2 regions of the Vibrio crassostreae genome follow, and region 1 is predicted to be linked to the other one. Evidence: predicted binding sites of a transcription regulator. Region 1 holds the regulator's gene; the other holds the start of a gene.
The links. The regulator PurR, encoded in region 1, represses purine synthesis genes. The targets are predictions, from matches to a motif close to TNANGNAAACGTTTNCNTNA.
Positions count from the first base shown of each region.

Region 2: OC193_RS12300 (NCS2 family permease) is a predicted target of PurR. The motif match lies at 2,348-2,367, and genes of this name have one in related genera.

Region 1 covers NZ_AP025476.1:2,324,107-2,331,945, forward strand. Annotated here, with positions in the region: gene torR (two-component system response regulator TorR) at 1-234, opposite strand, end outside; gene torD (molecular chaperone TorD) at 520-1,167, shown strand; gene purR (HTH-type transcriptional repressor PurR) at 1,483-2,487, shown strand; cyclic di-GMP riboswitch class I at 2,658-2,743, shown strand; gene OC193_RS10345 (TfoX/Sxy family DNA transformation protein) at 2,871-3,461, shown strand; gene OC193_RS10350 (TVP38/TMEM64 family protein) at 3,596-4,276, shown strand; gene OC193_RS10355 (putative signal transducing protein) at 4,324-4,641, shown strand; gene OC193_RS10360 (alpha/beta fold hydrolase) at 4,772-5,569, opposite strand; gene glgA (glycogen synthase GlgA) at 5,855-7,309, opposite strand; gene glgC (glucose-1-phosphate adenylyltransferase) at 7,299-7,839, opposite strand, start outside.
Region 2 covers NZ_AP025476.1:2,762,387-2,770,225, forward strand. Annotated here, with positions in the region: gene frsA (esterase FrsA) at 1-400, opposite strand, end outside; gene gpt (xanthine phosphoribosyltransferase) at 489-953, opposite strand; gene OC193_RS12300 (NCS2 family permease) at 1,038-2,327, opposite strand; gene OC193_RS12305 (aminoacyl-histidine dipeptidase) at 3,392-4,864, shown strand; gene OC193_RS12310 (DUF3332 family protein) at 5,022-5,561, opposite strand; gene OC193_RS12315 (succinylglutamate desuccinylase/aspartoacylase family protein) at 5,833-6,879, shown strand; gene OC193_RS12320 (DUF3622 domain-containing protein) at 7,080-7,397, opposite strand; gene OC193_RS12325 (adenosine deaminase) at 7,752-7,839, shown strand, end outside.

The DNA of each region.
Region 1 (7,839 bases):
TAAAATAATTCCAATGTCTGATTGACTGCGTAATTCGCGAGTTAGCATCAATCCATCTTCGCCTGGTAAGTTGATGTCCAGCATAATGAGGTCAACGTTGTTTTCTTCTAACACGCTTCTCATTTGAGCGCCGCTTTCCGCTTCGCTCACTGTGTAACCTTCGTTCTGGAAGTATCCAACCAGTTTACTGCGGGTTACCACATCATCTTCTACGACTAATACGTGATAGCTCATCTACACCACTTTTCTTATTTAATAGTTTCAGTGACTATTCTATTCATAACTCGTAACAATTCTAGTAGTACAGAAGATAAAAGCCAGAAACATGGATTTTTTTTGATACAAGACAATCTTAAACCTTGCTATTTATCGTCCATCGCAATTCAATATAGGCATTACTACTAACGAGTAACTTTGCGTTTCGCAAATAACCTTGTTATTCAGCCTTGGTGTGCTTATGCCCAAGTGACTTCAAGATGCATATAAGTAACATCACAAGACTAAGTCAGGATCTAACAAATGAAAGATACGAAAGCGTTCAACGAGCAAAGAGCAGAAATATACTGGTGGCTATCAAGCTTATTTGCCAAAGAGCTCACTCAAGAAGAACTCGATCACTACCACTCTGTTGAAATTCGTTCTTTCCTGACTGGTTTAGGCGAAAATGAAACACTAAAGCCAGCGATTGATAAGCTAGTGGATGCGCTTAACCGCCTACAAACACGTGAAGATGCTCAACTAGAATTGTCTGCAGACTTTTGCGATCTTTTCTTAAAAACAGATAAACACGGTGCTCTTCCTTACGCTTCTATGTATATCGGTGAAACTGGCCTTTTGAATGATAAGCCTGCAAAAGATATGGAAGAGATCATGGCTAAGCACAATTTAGTGGTGAACCAAGATCTAAAAGAGCCAGCAGACCACATTGCTATCGAACTCGATTTCCTTGGTAACTTGATCATTCGTTCAAACGAAACGGATATTGAAGAAGAGCTAGAGAATTCATTTGCCGTTCAACAGCAGTTTATCGAACAACAACTGCTGACTTGGGTACCAAAGTTCAACGTGAAATGTCATGACGTTGATGAATTCGGTTTCTACGCCTCCGTCTCATCTTTGCTACTCGCATTCTGTCAATTAGACACTCAATATTTAGCTGGTGAATAGCTTATTGGATGACTAGGTAAATAAATTCAGTAGAATGTGACAATTCACCCGGATTTCTGGGTGAATTTTATTGCGAGTAATTTCTAGTCAGTCTAAAATTGTGACCGCAAACGATAAAATATGAAACATTCACGAAATGCTATACTTATTAAAGTTCAGAGCATTTCGGTGTTAAGACAAGCCGCTCAATAGCGGTTTTTTGTTTTTTAGCACTTTAGTACCCAAAGAGCCCTACAAATTTAAGCTCTTAGTTAGGTAGCTTAACGGCTACTTTATTCCGTACTTGGGGAAAGTAGCTTCTAATAGGATAAAACCATGGCCACTATAAAAGATGTCGCTCGCTTAGCCGGCGTATCAACAACAACCGTTTCTCACGTAATCAATAAAACTCGCTTTGTTGCAGAAGCAACTCAAGAAAAAGTAAACAAAGCCGTAGATGAACTCAACTATGCACCAAGTGCTGTTGCTCGTAGTTTGAAGTGTAATACCACACGCACTATCGGCATGCTTGTGACTCAATCAACTAACTTATTCTTCTCTGAAGTTATCGATGGTGTTGAGAGCTACTGCTACCGTCAAGGTTACACTTTGATCCTGTGTAATACGGGCGGTATCTATGAGAAGCAACGTGACTACATTCGAATGCTTGCAGAGAAACGTGTAGATGGCATCTTAGTTATGTGTTCTGACCTAACTGAAGAACTAAGAGAGATGTTAGACCGTCACGCTGACATCCCTAAAGTTATCATGGACTGGGGCCCTGAGAGCTCTCAGGCTGATAAGATCATCGATAACTCTGAAGAAGGTGGCTACCTAGCGACCAAATACCTTATTGAACGCGGTCACTCTAAGATTGCATGTTTAAGTGGCCACTTAGACAAAGCAGCATGTGTTGAACGTATTGCCGGTTACAAGCGCGCACTCAACGAAGCTAAGATTTCTGCCGATGAAAATATGATCATCGAAGGCAACTTCGAGTGTGATACAGCAGTACTTGCTGCAGAACAAATCGTTGAGATGGAAGATCGCCCAACGGCGGTATTCTGCTTTAACGATACAATGGCACTCGGCCTAATGAGCCGCCTGCAAGAAAAAGGCATTCGCATTCCTGAAGATATCTCAGTGATCGGTTACGACAACATCGAACTGGCTGAATACTTCTCTCCACCGTTAACGACAGTTCACCAACCAAAACGTCGTGTTGGTAAGAATGCATTCGAAATTCTATTAGAGCGCATCAAAGACAAAGACCACGAAAAACGCGTCTTCGAAATGCACCCTGAAATTGTTGAGCGAAGTACAGTTAAAACGTTAAATTAATTGATAATTCAAGTTTAATGTCATCAAGCGCACCTTTAGGTGCGCTTTTTTTATCAACAACTATAATGAACCTATATGCACAATGGAAAGATCATTAATTGAAGCAATGTCACATTTTGAAATATCAACTGTGAGCTTCATTCAACAAAAACTTTATTCTATTCAATCAGTCACGCACAGGGCAAACCACTCGAAAGAGTGAGACGCAAAGCTTCCGGCCTAAACCACTCGTTGGTATGGTAGCGGGGTTACCGATGGCAAAATGCAGTAACTACTAATAATTTAGTAATTTACGGCTTATTGACAATGTAATTGCAACATTTTGCTAATCTCTCGGACCTGCTTATTTGGTGGCGTAGTTCAAATACACCGAGATAAATAACATGGATAAACCGATACTAAAGGACTCGATGAAGTTATTTGAGTCCCTAGGAAAAATAAAATCACGCTCAATGTTTGGTGGCTTCGGTCTTTTTGCTGATGACACTATGTTTGCTCTGGTTGTAAATGACCAGTTGCACATACGCGCAGACAGAGGCACAACGAAACAATTCGAACAACAAGGGTTTCAACCATACGTCTACAAAAAACGTGGTTTCCCTGTCGTTACTAAATATTTCGCTTTACCTGAAGGCTTATGGCAAGACCAAGAAAAAATCTTGCAACTTGCAACCACGTCTCTAGGTTTTGCTAAAGAAGAAAAAGCTGAGCAGTCTTCTGCTAAGCCGACCCGACTCAAAGATCTGCCTAATCTTCGACTCGCTACCGAGCGTATGTTGAAAAAGGCAGGGATCGATTCTGTAGAACGTTTATATGAATCTGGCTCTGTAAACGCATTTAACGCCATCAAAGAATCGCATGCGTCTTCTGTCAGTATTGAACTACTTTGGGCGCTAGAAGGCGCGATCAATGGTACACATTGGTCTGTTATACCGCAGCAGCGTCGCGAAGAGCTTATCAATCGGGTCAATTAACATTGTCAGTGCAATCTATATACATAACTAAGCCGCATTTACTGCGGCTTTTTTTATATCTGATGAAAGTTAATCTATGCTTTGCCTGTCTATCTATACTATCGGTATGCATTGAAAATTTAGAGGAAGTATCAATGAGTAAGAAAATGATATTGGGTATTGTGTTGGTCGTAACCATCGTGGTGTTAGGCATCAATTTCGGCCAGTACTTAACGCTTGAAAATGCTAAGGCCCAACAAGCTGTGTTAAATGACTATATTGACAGCAACTTTATTGCTGCTGCCGCTATCTATTTTGTCGCGTATGTAATGATTACAGCTTTCTCCATTCCCGGAGCCGCTGTTGTGACCCTATTAGGGGCTGCGCTATTTGGCTTCTGGAATAGCTTGCTGCTAGTATCTTTCGCAAGTGCGATCGGTGCGACCTTAGCCTTCTTAAGTAGCCGTTACTTGTTGCGTGACTGGATTCAAACCAAGTTTGGTGACAAATTGGCGACAATTAACAAGGGAGTTGAAAAAGACGGCGCATTTTACTTATTTTCTCTGCGTCTGATTCCTGTATTCCCATTTTTCCTTATCAACCTATTGATGGGTCTAACACCGATGTCAGTGAGTCGTTATTACATTACAAGTCAGATCGGGATGTTACCGGGGACGGCGGTTTTCTTGAATGCTGGTACTCAGCTCGCAGAAATTGATTCACTTTCAGGCATCGTCTCCCCTTCAGTACTATTGTCATTTGCGTTATTGGGGATATTCCCAATAGTTGCTAAATGGTTGATGGGTAAGTTTCGCTCAGCACCCGTAGCTGAATAATTTATAATAGCCAAACAACACAGATAGCCGAATAAGGTTCTATTTCAATGAAAATCTTCAGTGCATCGAATCCGACAGAAGCTCATATCATCTGTGGATTGTTAGAAAGCGAGAATATTGCCTGTGAAGTCCGTGGTGAAGGGTTATTCGGATTGAAAGGGGAAATCCCATTTACGGAAGAAACTGACCCTTACGTGTGGTTATATGAGCCAGAATTGGCCAGTAAAGCTCGCACAATCGTCAATGACTACCAAAAACAGCAAGATTCTATCATCTATGAAGAGTGGCGTTGTGGTGAGTGTCATGAAGTCAACGAAGCGCAATTCGGCTCTTGTTGGCAGTGCGGTGCTGCTTCACCCGAATAGCAGAGTTTCAGTGACCTTATAAGACAATTAGGCCGATACCTCCTCCAAATAAAAACGGGAAGCTAAAATTAGCTTCCCGTTTTTATTTCAATTCGATTCAATCATTATCTTTGATTTCGCGCCTAGAAAATCACTGGATTTGTTTTTGAATAAACGCAATCGAACGCTGATTAAACTCTTCAGGGTTTTCCACGTTACATACGTGCCCACAATTCGGAATCTCTACTAGCTCGCTCGACTCATGCGCTGCGACCATTTCTTTAACTGGTTTGATGAACATGTAATCTCGCTCACCCATCAAATACAAAGTCGGAATCGGCAACTCTCTGTCTTTGAAATATTTCATCAATGGGTTTACATCAGCCGTTAATATAAACCATCGTTTAAACTCTTTTTGACACAGTTTTTTCGCTTCACGGATAAACAGGTGACGAGACTCTTTCTGGCTTTTTTGTGGCATAACAACGTAAGCAAAAAGGCTGTATAACCACATATAAGGAATGATGTGCTTGCTGAGGTTACCCAGCTTGATTAAGACTTGAGAACGAGTGTTGAGTTTAGTCACGGCACCACCCAGCACCATTGAGCGTACACGACCGGCCGCTAATTCTGCAACGTTACGCACAATAATCGTACCCAAAGACATGCCGACGAAATGTGCAGAACGGATTTTAAGATGGTCTAACACTTTAAGAATATCAAGCGTCACCGATTTAAACGTATAACGATTCGAAATCAGCCCTTTAAGTATATTGTCTGATTTACCATGCCCTCTCAGATCAATGAGAAGTAAGTTGAAGTGCTGTTTATACGCTTTGATCTGCTTGAACCAGATGGAGGAACTACCTCCTGCGCCATGCACAAATACAACCCACTCATCGCTCGTAGGGTGAGTAAATGTTTTATGAAATAGTAAACTCTCAGACATACCTATCGCTTTAATTATTGGAATGGAGCTGTGCCTCATCACGAGGCGGTGACTAAGGATATCACGCTATTAAGAACTTTAAGTGATAATAGTGTCAAACCTATCATTAGTCATGTGAATACCTACCCCACCTTTTCTACCTGACTAAAATGAGTTTGCAAGCTTTGTCTTCGTAAACGTGATGTGCTCTGACCAGGAAACAAAAAGGCACTCTACGATTAGAGCGCCTTCATTTATTGCGAGCTGTTGTTGTCCGCCAGCTAATTTTAATGCTAAGTCAACAAGTTAAAGTGCTGAATGGTACATAGTGAGGTATTCTTTAGCCGCATCTTCCCAACTAAAATCTTGCTGCATCGCATAAAGCTGGACACGCTTAATTTCAGATGGGTTTTGTGCATAAAGCAATAATGAACGATGTAACACAGCTAATAGCGCTTGCGGTGTTGGCTCTTCAAAAGCAAACCCAGTCGCGACTTCAGGATCCTCATCGTAATCATTCACGCTGTCTTTTAAACCTCCCACAGAACGAACAATCGGCAAAGTACCGTAAGCCATGCTGTAGATTTGGTTTAAACCACACGGTTCAAATTCAGAAGGCATCAAGAAGAAATCAGAGCCCGCTTCAACCAAATGCGCAAGTTCATTATTGTACGCTTCTACGAACGAGAACTTATCTGAGTGAAGTGCTGATAGCTCTTTCAATTGACTCGCCAAAACCGGATCGCCAGTACCGACAATCACGATCTGAAGGTCATTTTTCAAAAACTGTTCGATGATAGGCAGTAAGTAATGAACACCTTTCTGATTCGTCAGGCGACAAACCATGCCATAAACCGCGCAATCGGCAACGGGTAAACCCACGTCTTGTTGCAGCTTTTGCTTACAAGCTGATTTTCCGCGAGCCATACTATGCTTGGTCGCTTTGTATTTACGAGGAAGGAAAGCGTCTGTTTCCGGGTTCCAAGCACCGTAATCACAACCATTCAAAATGCCGAAAAGATCCGCAGATCTGTGTTGGAATTCTGCTGCCATACCATGGCTACCTAACTCCGTTTTCAACTCTTCTGCATAGGTAGGACTTACTGCGTTCACCTTATCTGCGCACATCACGCCAGCTCTTAACATAGTGACATGAGTGTCACTTACTGAAGCTTCCGGCACATTGTAGCTGTGCATCTCAGGTAGGAATTGCAGTTCGTCGTATGCAAACACACCTTTGAAAACCGCATTGTGAATCGAGATAACACTGCGCGTATTTTCAAAGAAATCGTGTTGTTGATAACGCGATTTAAGCAAGAAAGGTACAAAACCAGTATGCCAGTCGTTTGCATGAATGATATCCGGTTGAAAACCAAGCTTAGGAAGCATATCAAGACAGGCTGCACTGAAGAACGAGAAGCGCTCTCCGTTATCAGCATAAGCTTGATTGTTTTCTGCGTACATTTCTTGACGGTCGAAATATTTGGCACATTCAATACCAAAAACTGGAACGCCTTCTACGCTCAGTTTTTTAACTTGGTAAGCCGTATGAGGCCAATGATCGAGTTCAGTCGATAAAATAACTTCTGCTGAATCAATGTTTGGAATATTTCTATATGCGGGGATAGTCACTCGAACGTCCTGTTCGAGTGTTTGCAACGCTTTCGGTAGTGCCTTGGCTACATCAGCCAAGCCACCACTTTTAATCAAGCCTTCAACTTCAGACGCTACAAAAAGTACCGAGAGAGTCTTAGTAACCAACTCGTGCTCCTTTAGAAATCACTACCACACCATCGTCAGAGACGTGGTAATGCTTTTTGTCTTCTGTCAGATTGACACCAATTTGTGTACCCGGTGCGATGTCTGCATCTTTATCAATGATAACGCGACGCAGGATACAACCCTCACCCACTTTCACATCGCCGAGTAAGATACTCTCACTAATATCACACGCTGATGCAATATTGCTACGGAAGCCCAATACACTCTTTTCAATACGCGAACCACGTACATAACTACCACTACACACAAGGCTATCAATGATCTGAATTCGACCATTTGCCGAATCAGTAAACGTCGCTGGTGGCAGTGGCGGGTAATAAGTGTGTAGAGGCCATTTACGGTTGTATAGCGAGAATGGCGCATCTTTCTTAAGAAGGTCCATATGCGCTTGCCAGTACGCGTCAATCGTACCTACATCGCGCCAGTAAACTTCTTCTTTCTCACCAGTAATACGGTTGGTGCTGAAATCATAAACAAACACATCACCACGTGGGAACATGTTTGGAATA
Region 2 (7,839 bases), 440 kb from region 1:
AACACAACGATGCTGAAAACAGCTCTTCAGCCATCTCTTCACCGTTCTTTTCATTAGAACGATTCTGATGTTGCATACCCAGCTTGGTCCATTCGTATGCCCAATTACCACTTCGGTAACCCATAACCGTATCAAGCCACTCATCGGTTGTACGAGAGTTATCTGATGACGCGATGCGAGCCAATACCGCTTCTTGCTCTATTGGATTAACGCCTTGCCATACCCACTGAAGACGTCTTAGGTTTCGGTACCATGATGAGTTTTGCTGTTCACGCTTCTCATCCAATAACGCTTCAGAGCTTGGCATGTATTGTGTCAACATTGAGGTCTCTTTCGCCTGCTTGTGCTTTACAAACAAAGTTTCCGAAAGGTTCGAGCTCGTTTCTTCTGGTTCAGACATTGGGATACTTAATAAGAAATGGTTGTCACTAATCATATAAAAAAAATGACCCTATAAAGGGTCATTTCTCAAAAAACTAAGTTTACGCTTATTTTGACTTGCGATTTACTGGCTCAACGTAGCTTAGGCTAGTATCCCAAGGTTGCTCAATCCATGTGTCTTGAGCGATATCAACAATGTACTCGTCTAGCAAATCAGCGCCAGATGGTTTTGCACATACAGCGATCAGTTTCGCTTTAGGGTACATTTCGCGAAGCTTACGTGCAGTGTCACCACTATCAACCAAGTCTTCAACGATTAGGAAGCCTTCGCCGTCACCTTCAGGTGCTTTAACTACTGTCATATCACGTTGGTGATCGTGGTCGTAGCTAGAAATACAAATCGTATCTACGTGACGAATACCTAGTTCACGAGCCAAGATTGCACCAGGAACCAAACCACCACGGCTTACTGCCCAGATGCCTTTCCACTGCTCTGCTGGCATTTGCTTTTCAGCAAGTTGACGGCAGTAAGTCTGCATGTTGTCCCAAGTGATAACGAATTTGTTGCTCATAGTATAAAACCTAATAATTTTGTCATGTTATTAGAGGCTATCTCAAACATAGCCTCTTCAGCGATTAAGCAGAAATCTAGACGATTAAGCGAAAATGTATTTAAGAATAAAGATAGCCGACATTACCCACACAGCAGGTGAAACGTCGCGACCTTTACCACTTAGCAGCTTAATTGCAGCGTAAGCGATGAAACCTAGTGAGATACCCTCAGCGATAGAGTACGTCAGCGGCATAAGCAGACATGTTACCACGACTGGTGCTGCTTCCGTAAGATCACGCCAATCAATGCCAACTAGGCCAGACATCATCAGAATTGCTACATAGAAAAGTGCACCTGATGTTGCGTAAGCCGGAATCATACCTGCAAGTGGCGAGAAGAAAAGAGCCAGTAGGAATAAGATACCAACAACAACCGCTGTTAGACCTGTACGGCCGCCTTCAGCGACACCCGCAACACTCTCAACATAAGAAGTAGTATTTGATGTACCTAGCAGTGCACCAATAGATGTTGCTGTAGAGTCAGCAAGCAGTGCTTTGTTCAAGCGAGGTAGTTTGCCGTCTTCTTTGATTAGGTTTGCTTTCGTTGCAACACCAACCAGAGTACCCGCTGTATCGAACAAATCGACGAACAAGAATGCGAATACCACTGAAATCATACCGATTTCAAATACAGCAGAGAAATCAAGCTGCATGAATGTAGGAGCAAGGCTTGGTGGTGTAGACATGATGCCGCCGTATTGAACGTCACCAATAACAATGCCAAGAGCTGTGATAGCTAGAATCGCAATCATTACTGCGCCTTTCACGCCACGGTGAACAAGAGCAATCGTTAGGAAGAAGCCTAATGAACCTAGGATAGGAGCAATAGCAGTAATATCGCCCAGAGATACTTTAGTTGCTGGGTTAGAAACAACGATGCCAGCATTGCTCAGTGCAATAAACGCTAGGAAAAGACCGATACCCGCAGAGATACCAACACGTAGAGACATAGGAATCGAGTTGATAATCCATTCACGGATCTTAAAGATACTTAAGAAAATGAAGATTACACCTGATACGAAAACCGCTGCCAGAGCAACTTGCCACGTATAACCCATACCCATAACAACTGCGTAGGTAAAGAAAGCGTTCAACCCCATACCTGGTGCTTGAGCGATTGGGTAGTTAGCAACAAAGCCCATGATGAAACAGCCAATAGCAGCCGCTAAACAGGTTGCTACAAATACAGCGCCATGGTCCATACCAGCATCAGCTAGAATCATTGGGTTTACAAAAATGATGTAAGCCATTGTTAGGAAGGTTGTTAGACCTGCGATGATTTCAGTGCGCACATTGGTGCCATTTTCACTGAGTTTGAATAGCTTTTCGAACATTATCGAATCCTATAAGGGTAAAAAGTAAACGGTTGCGTAATCGATTGGCTGTGGATTATAAAGTTATCAAATAACAAATTCCAGATAGAATTAAGGCTCTAATCGATATTTATCAGAATGCCGTATGAAACAAAGCGATTAAAAACGCAGTAATTACCAAGGAATAATCATAATAAACAGTTAATTAAGCCCATTAAGCACAATGAAAAATCTTGGTTACTTTTTCGACCATCGGTTATTTTGATAGAGAATCTAGCCATTAAATTCTGAATTCAAACCCACAAGAGTTGTGTATTTTTCAACAGGATCAGTAATAAGGCGCAAATTGATATTTTGGCGCTTAAAAAACAACCACGCAGAGCAACAGGAAAAGAGATGAGATAAAGCGGTTTGGAAAAGTAGCAGGCAAAAAAAACGCCACTCAAAACTGAGTGGCGGTAGAATCTGTCAACCAAAAGGGCTGTAAAAGAATTCCAATATATAGGGGTGAACAAAACTGTTCGAGTTACATGCTTACGGTATTAGTAACCAAAGCTTGTAGGGTATGCAAAGTTGCTAGTGTAAACAGAGCTGTTAAGCCAGAACATTGCAGATGGTAAACCTTTCATAACTATCACCTTAATAAATCAATAAAAAACAAATTTGATTTCTCGGTTCCTTGGAGGCGATAAAACGGACTCATCCTTTGAGCATTTACTCTTCGTCTCAGAAGCTGGTTATTAATATACCCTAAAGAAAAAAGATTACAAGCATTTTTTGCTATACGTCACACTTTTGGCTATTTATGGTTATTTTTCAAACTTATTTTCGTAATTAAATTACAGAAAAGAATTAAACAAACGTTTGCCTGTGTCATTTATAAGCATCAAAGCGCTTAATCATGATCAGATGGACAAGATCGCTTTCAAAATTTGAGCTATTTGAGGTTTAGAACCGCTACTCGTCAAAACACTCTAGTGGTATGCTGTTGCCATCAAAACAGACCCATATTTTAGATTTTTGTTCTAAGTTTTCACCTATAAAAACCCTAAATATATGGTTATCAAATAAAAAAGGAGTCATCCGTGTCTGAATTCCATTCTGAGATCAGTAAATTATCCCCTGCCCCTATTTGGCAGTTCTTCGATAAGATTTGCTCAATCCCACACCCTTCAAAGCATGAAGAAGAGCTTGCTCAATACATTATTGCTTGGGCAACAGAGCAAGGCCTAGATGTACGTCGTGACCCAACGGGCAACGTATTCATCAAGAAGCCAGCAACGCCGGGTATGGAAAACAAAAAAGGTGTGGTGCTACAAGCTCACATCGATATGGTTCCACAAAAGAACGAAGACACCGTTCATGACTTCGCTAAAGATCCAATCCAACCATACATCGATGGTGAGTGGGTTACAGCAAAAGGGACAACGCTTGGCGCTGATAACGGCATGGGCATGGCTTCTTGCCTAGCGGTTCTTGCTTCAAACGAAATCCAGCACGGCCCTATCGAAGTTCTACTAACAGTAGACGAAGAAGCAGGCATGACTGGTGCTTTCGGTCTTGAAGCGGGTTGGTTAGAAGGCGATATCCTTCTTAACACCGATTCAGAGCAAGAAGGCGAAGTGTACATGGGTTGTGCTGGCGGTATCGACGGCGCAATGACATTTGAAGTTGCACGTAATGCAATTCCTGCTGATTTCGTAACACGCAAGCTAACGTTGAAAGGCCTTAAAGGCGGTCACTCTGGTTGTGATATCCACACAGGCCGTGCAAACGCAAACAAACTGCTTGCTCGCTTCCTAGCGGGTCACGCGAAAGAGCTAGACCTACGCATCGTCGAATTCAAAGGCGGTAGCCTACGTAATGCGATCCCTCGTGAAGGTTTCGTAACGGTTGCAGTACCTGCTGCAAACCAAGAGAAACTGGCTTCTCTATACAACGACTACACAGAGCTTCTTTCAACTGAGCTAGGTAAAGTAGAAGACAGCATTGTTACTTTCAACGAAGAAGCTTCGGTTGAAATGGGCGCTCTTGCAGCAGCTGACCAAGCTCGCTTTATCGCTGCACTAAACGCTGCGCCAAACGGCGTGATTCGTATGAGCGACGAGATTGAAGGTGTTGTTGAAACATCTCTAAACGTTGGTGTTATCACAACAGAAGAGAACTCAATCACTGTACTTTGCCTGATTCGCTCTTTGATCGATTCTGGCCGTAGCCAAGTTGAAAGCATGCTGAATTCTGTTGCTGAACTAGCAGGCGCGAGCATCGAGTTTTCTGGCGCTTACCCAGGTTGGAAGCCAGACGCAGATTCAGAAATCATGCACATCTTCCGCGACATGTACGAAGGTATCTACGGTCACAAGCCAAACATCATGGTTATCCATGCTGGTCTTGAGTGTGGTCTATTCAAAGAACCTTACCCGAATATGGATATGGTTTCTTTCGGCCCAACGATCAAGTTCCCGCACTCTCCTGATGAGAAAGTGAAGATCGACACCGTTGAGCTATTCTGGAACCAAATGGTTGCACTGCTTGAAGCAATCCCAGAAAAAGCATAATTCGATAAGCTATGTTTGTTCAATAAATGGTGTTTCTAATAAATAGGGCTCTTCATTAAATAGCACTTTTCAGTAAACACCGTTTATAGACACAAAATAAAACAGGTACTCATTGAGTACCTGTTTTTGTATCTAATTTTTGTAATAAGCAAAAAATTTAAGCGCGTGAAGCTGCGTAGTTCTCTAGCTCATCAATTGAAGTTTGTGCAACCACTTCGCCATCGATGAAGTACGTTACCATCTCACCATCACGAACACCGATTAGTGTCGCTCGCTCACCAGATTGGTAAGTGATATCCATTTGGATTGTATTTTCATCAATCTGCTGCATCTGACCTTTTTCGATCATATTTACATTAGTGATTGGGCCTACCGGTGCTTCTGTTAGAGACGGATCTAGTTGATGGTTAATATCAAGGTAAGTATCAACCTTAGTATCAAAGATGTGCGGAGCACCCGTTAGTGGGTTGCTACCTGTCCAGAACTCTAGTGAGTTGAATACTAGGTAATCCGCTGCAACCGTTAGACCGTACGCAGGTGCCAACAGTAAGTTCAAACCGCCACGTGCGTAACGGTTATCAACCGCTTTAAGGTTGAACTTCATTAGGTAACCCGTTACTGCGTTGCTACCAACACAGCCAGACAAAGCAACAGATACCACTGCTAGTGCTACAACTTTTGAAATTGTTTTTTTCATTTTGATCTCGATATTTTAATTTGGCCGCCAAAAAATGGCGGTGGATAATACCAACGAACCAAATGACAAATATCAGCGCTAAATCAATGTATTGTCAGAAAATTCACAATTTGAAACACCCTTCAATTAACCAAATAAAAAACTGAAACCAATTCATAAGCCCCTTCATAAAAAACTTTTGTCGTCACCGTAAAGCAATTGATTCGTACTAAAAATCAACGATTGATACATTCCGTGTTAACGAATTATCACCATGTTGAGAACAACCTAAATGGCAAGACTAAAACCTAATCAACCATTCGAATTACTTGGTAATACTGTTCAGCCAGGACAACGAATGGAGATTGAACTGCAAGCTGCTCAGCTTTACACGCACTCTCCACTTTCGATCCCGATTGAAATTATTCACGGTCGCCAAGCAGGCCCAACACTGATGGTAAATGCGGCGATCCACGGCGATGAGCTAAACGGTGTTGAGATTGCTCGACAACTGACGAATGCTATCGATCCAAAGAAACTGAAAGGAACCTTGATTGTCGTGCCTATCGTTAACGTGTTCGGCTTTATCCATAAGTCTCGTTACCTACCAGACCGTCGCGACCTAAACCGTTGCTTCCCAGGTAGTGAGAAAGGATCGCTAACATCACGTATCGCTTACACTTTCTTCGAGAACGTGGCAAAGCACTGTGATTACATCTTGGATCTACACACGGGCGCGATTCACCGCACCAACCTGCCTCAGATTCGTGCAAACCTATCAAATCCAGAAACAATGCGCATCGCGAAAGCATTCGCAACACCAGTGATCATCGATTCACCACTGCGTGACGGTTCACTGCGTAGCGAAGCAGAAAAACTGGGGATTCCTGTATTAACTTACGAAGGTGGTGAAGCGCTGCGTTTTGATCATCTAGCGATTCGTGCGGGTTATCTTGGTGTGCATCAAGTGATGAAAGAAATCGGCATGCTGCGCCCTAACCGCAAAAAGTTGCCAGAGCCTGTGTTGAGTAAATCCACCAGCTGGATCCGCGCGGAATCAGACGGTATTTTGCGTAACATGGTAAGACTTGGCGAACAAGTTGAAGCAGGACAAACCCTTGCTTACATCAGTTCTCCATTAGGTCACCAAGAGGGCCAAGTGATCACAACCAAAGGCGGTATCGTGATTGGTCAACAAACTCTACCTTTGGTAAACGAAGGTGATGCTGTGTTCCATATTGCTTACTTTAAGCAAGACGATGAAGAAGTAGGACAATCAGTAGAAAGCTACATTGAAGAAGTAGCAGAAGACGATTGGCTAACTGCGCTGAATAACTAATCAGGCAATGCTTAAAAGTTTAAGAGCTCGACGTTAAAAGCGAGAAGCCAAACCGTGCTCTTAAACACAATAAAACAGAACTCCACAAACTAAAAAGCCCCAATATACTTTTAACTAGAAAGAGAAAAGTTATATCGGGGCTTTTTTTACAAATCCCTTATCTTAAAATTAAGGGATCTATAAATTAATCATGCACTGAATTACTCAGCGTCTTCTTGCTCTTCTGCACGAGCTTTAGCGCGCGCTTCACGTGCTTGCTCAGCTTTAAGCTCTTTAGTGTGACGTAGTTCGTCACGCTCTTTACGCTGCTCTGATTTACGCTCGTTACGTTCAGCTTGGTTAGCGATGAAAGATGCTAGCTCTTTCTCTGCCCACTCTTGTGCTAGAGCTTCAGTTTCGAAACCAGACTCACGCTTAGATACTGTAGTGCTGCGAGACGTTACTTGACGAGTAATCTCTGCACACCAACCGTTGCGTTTTTCTGTAAGGCGGATATCAAATTTTTTGTTCTTAGACATGTTCTATTTTTTCCTAAGGGAGATCATTAAGGGATCGGTCAACTTTGATAACTCCATCTAAGTGAGCATCTTTTAACACCATCCCTTGGTAAGCGCGGTATTAGAGCACAAATCAATGAATATTGCTGCAAATATTTGCAGCGGATCACACTCCAATGCTGAAAATCGTTTGCGCTTGATTTCTGTTAGTTCATAACTTCCAATTCATCATCAATTTCTGCCCTGTTTTATCGACAACAATGAAATGAACTATGCTCAAACAGAGATAAATGAAAGAGATACCTGCTTGCTCAGGTTTATAGACTCTACTGCCTCACCTACTCCGCCCATAATTAAAATAGCTAAGGAGTTGCTATGGATAGCTTCATCAAACATTTACCGAAGGTTGAGCTGCACTTACACATAGAAGGTACATTAGAACCAGAGCTAATGTTCGAGCTCG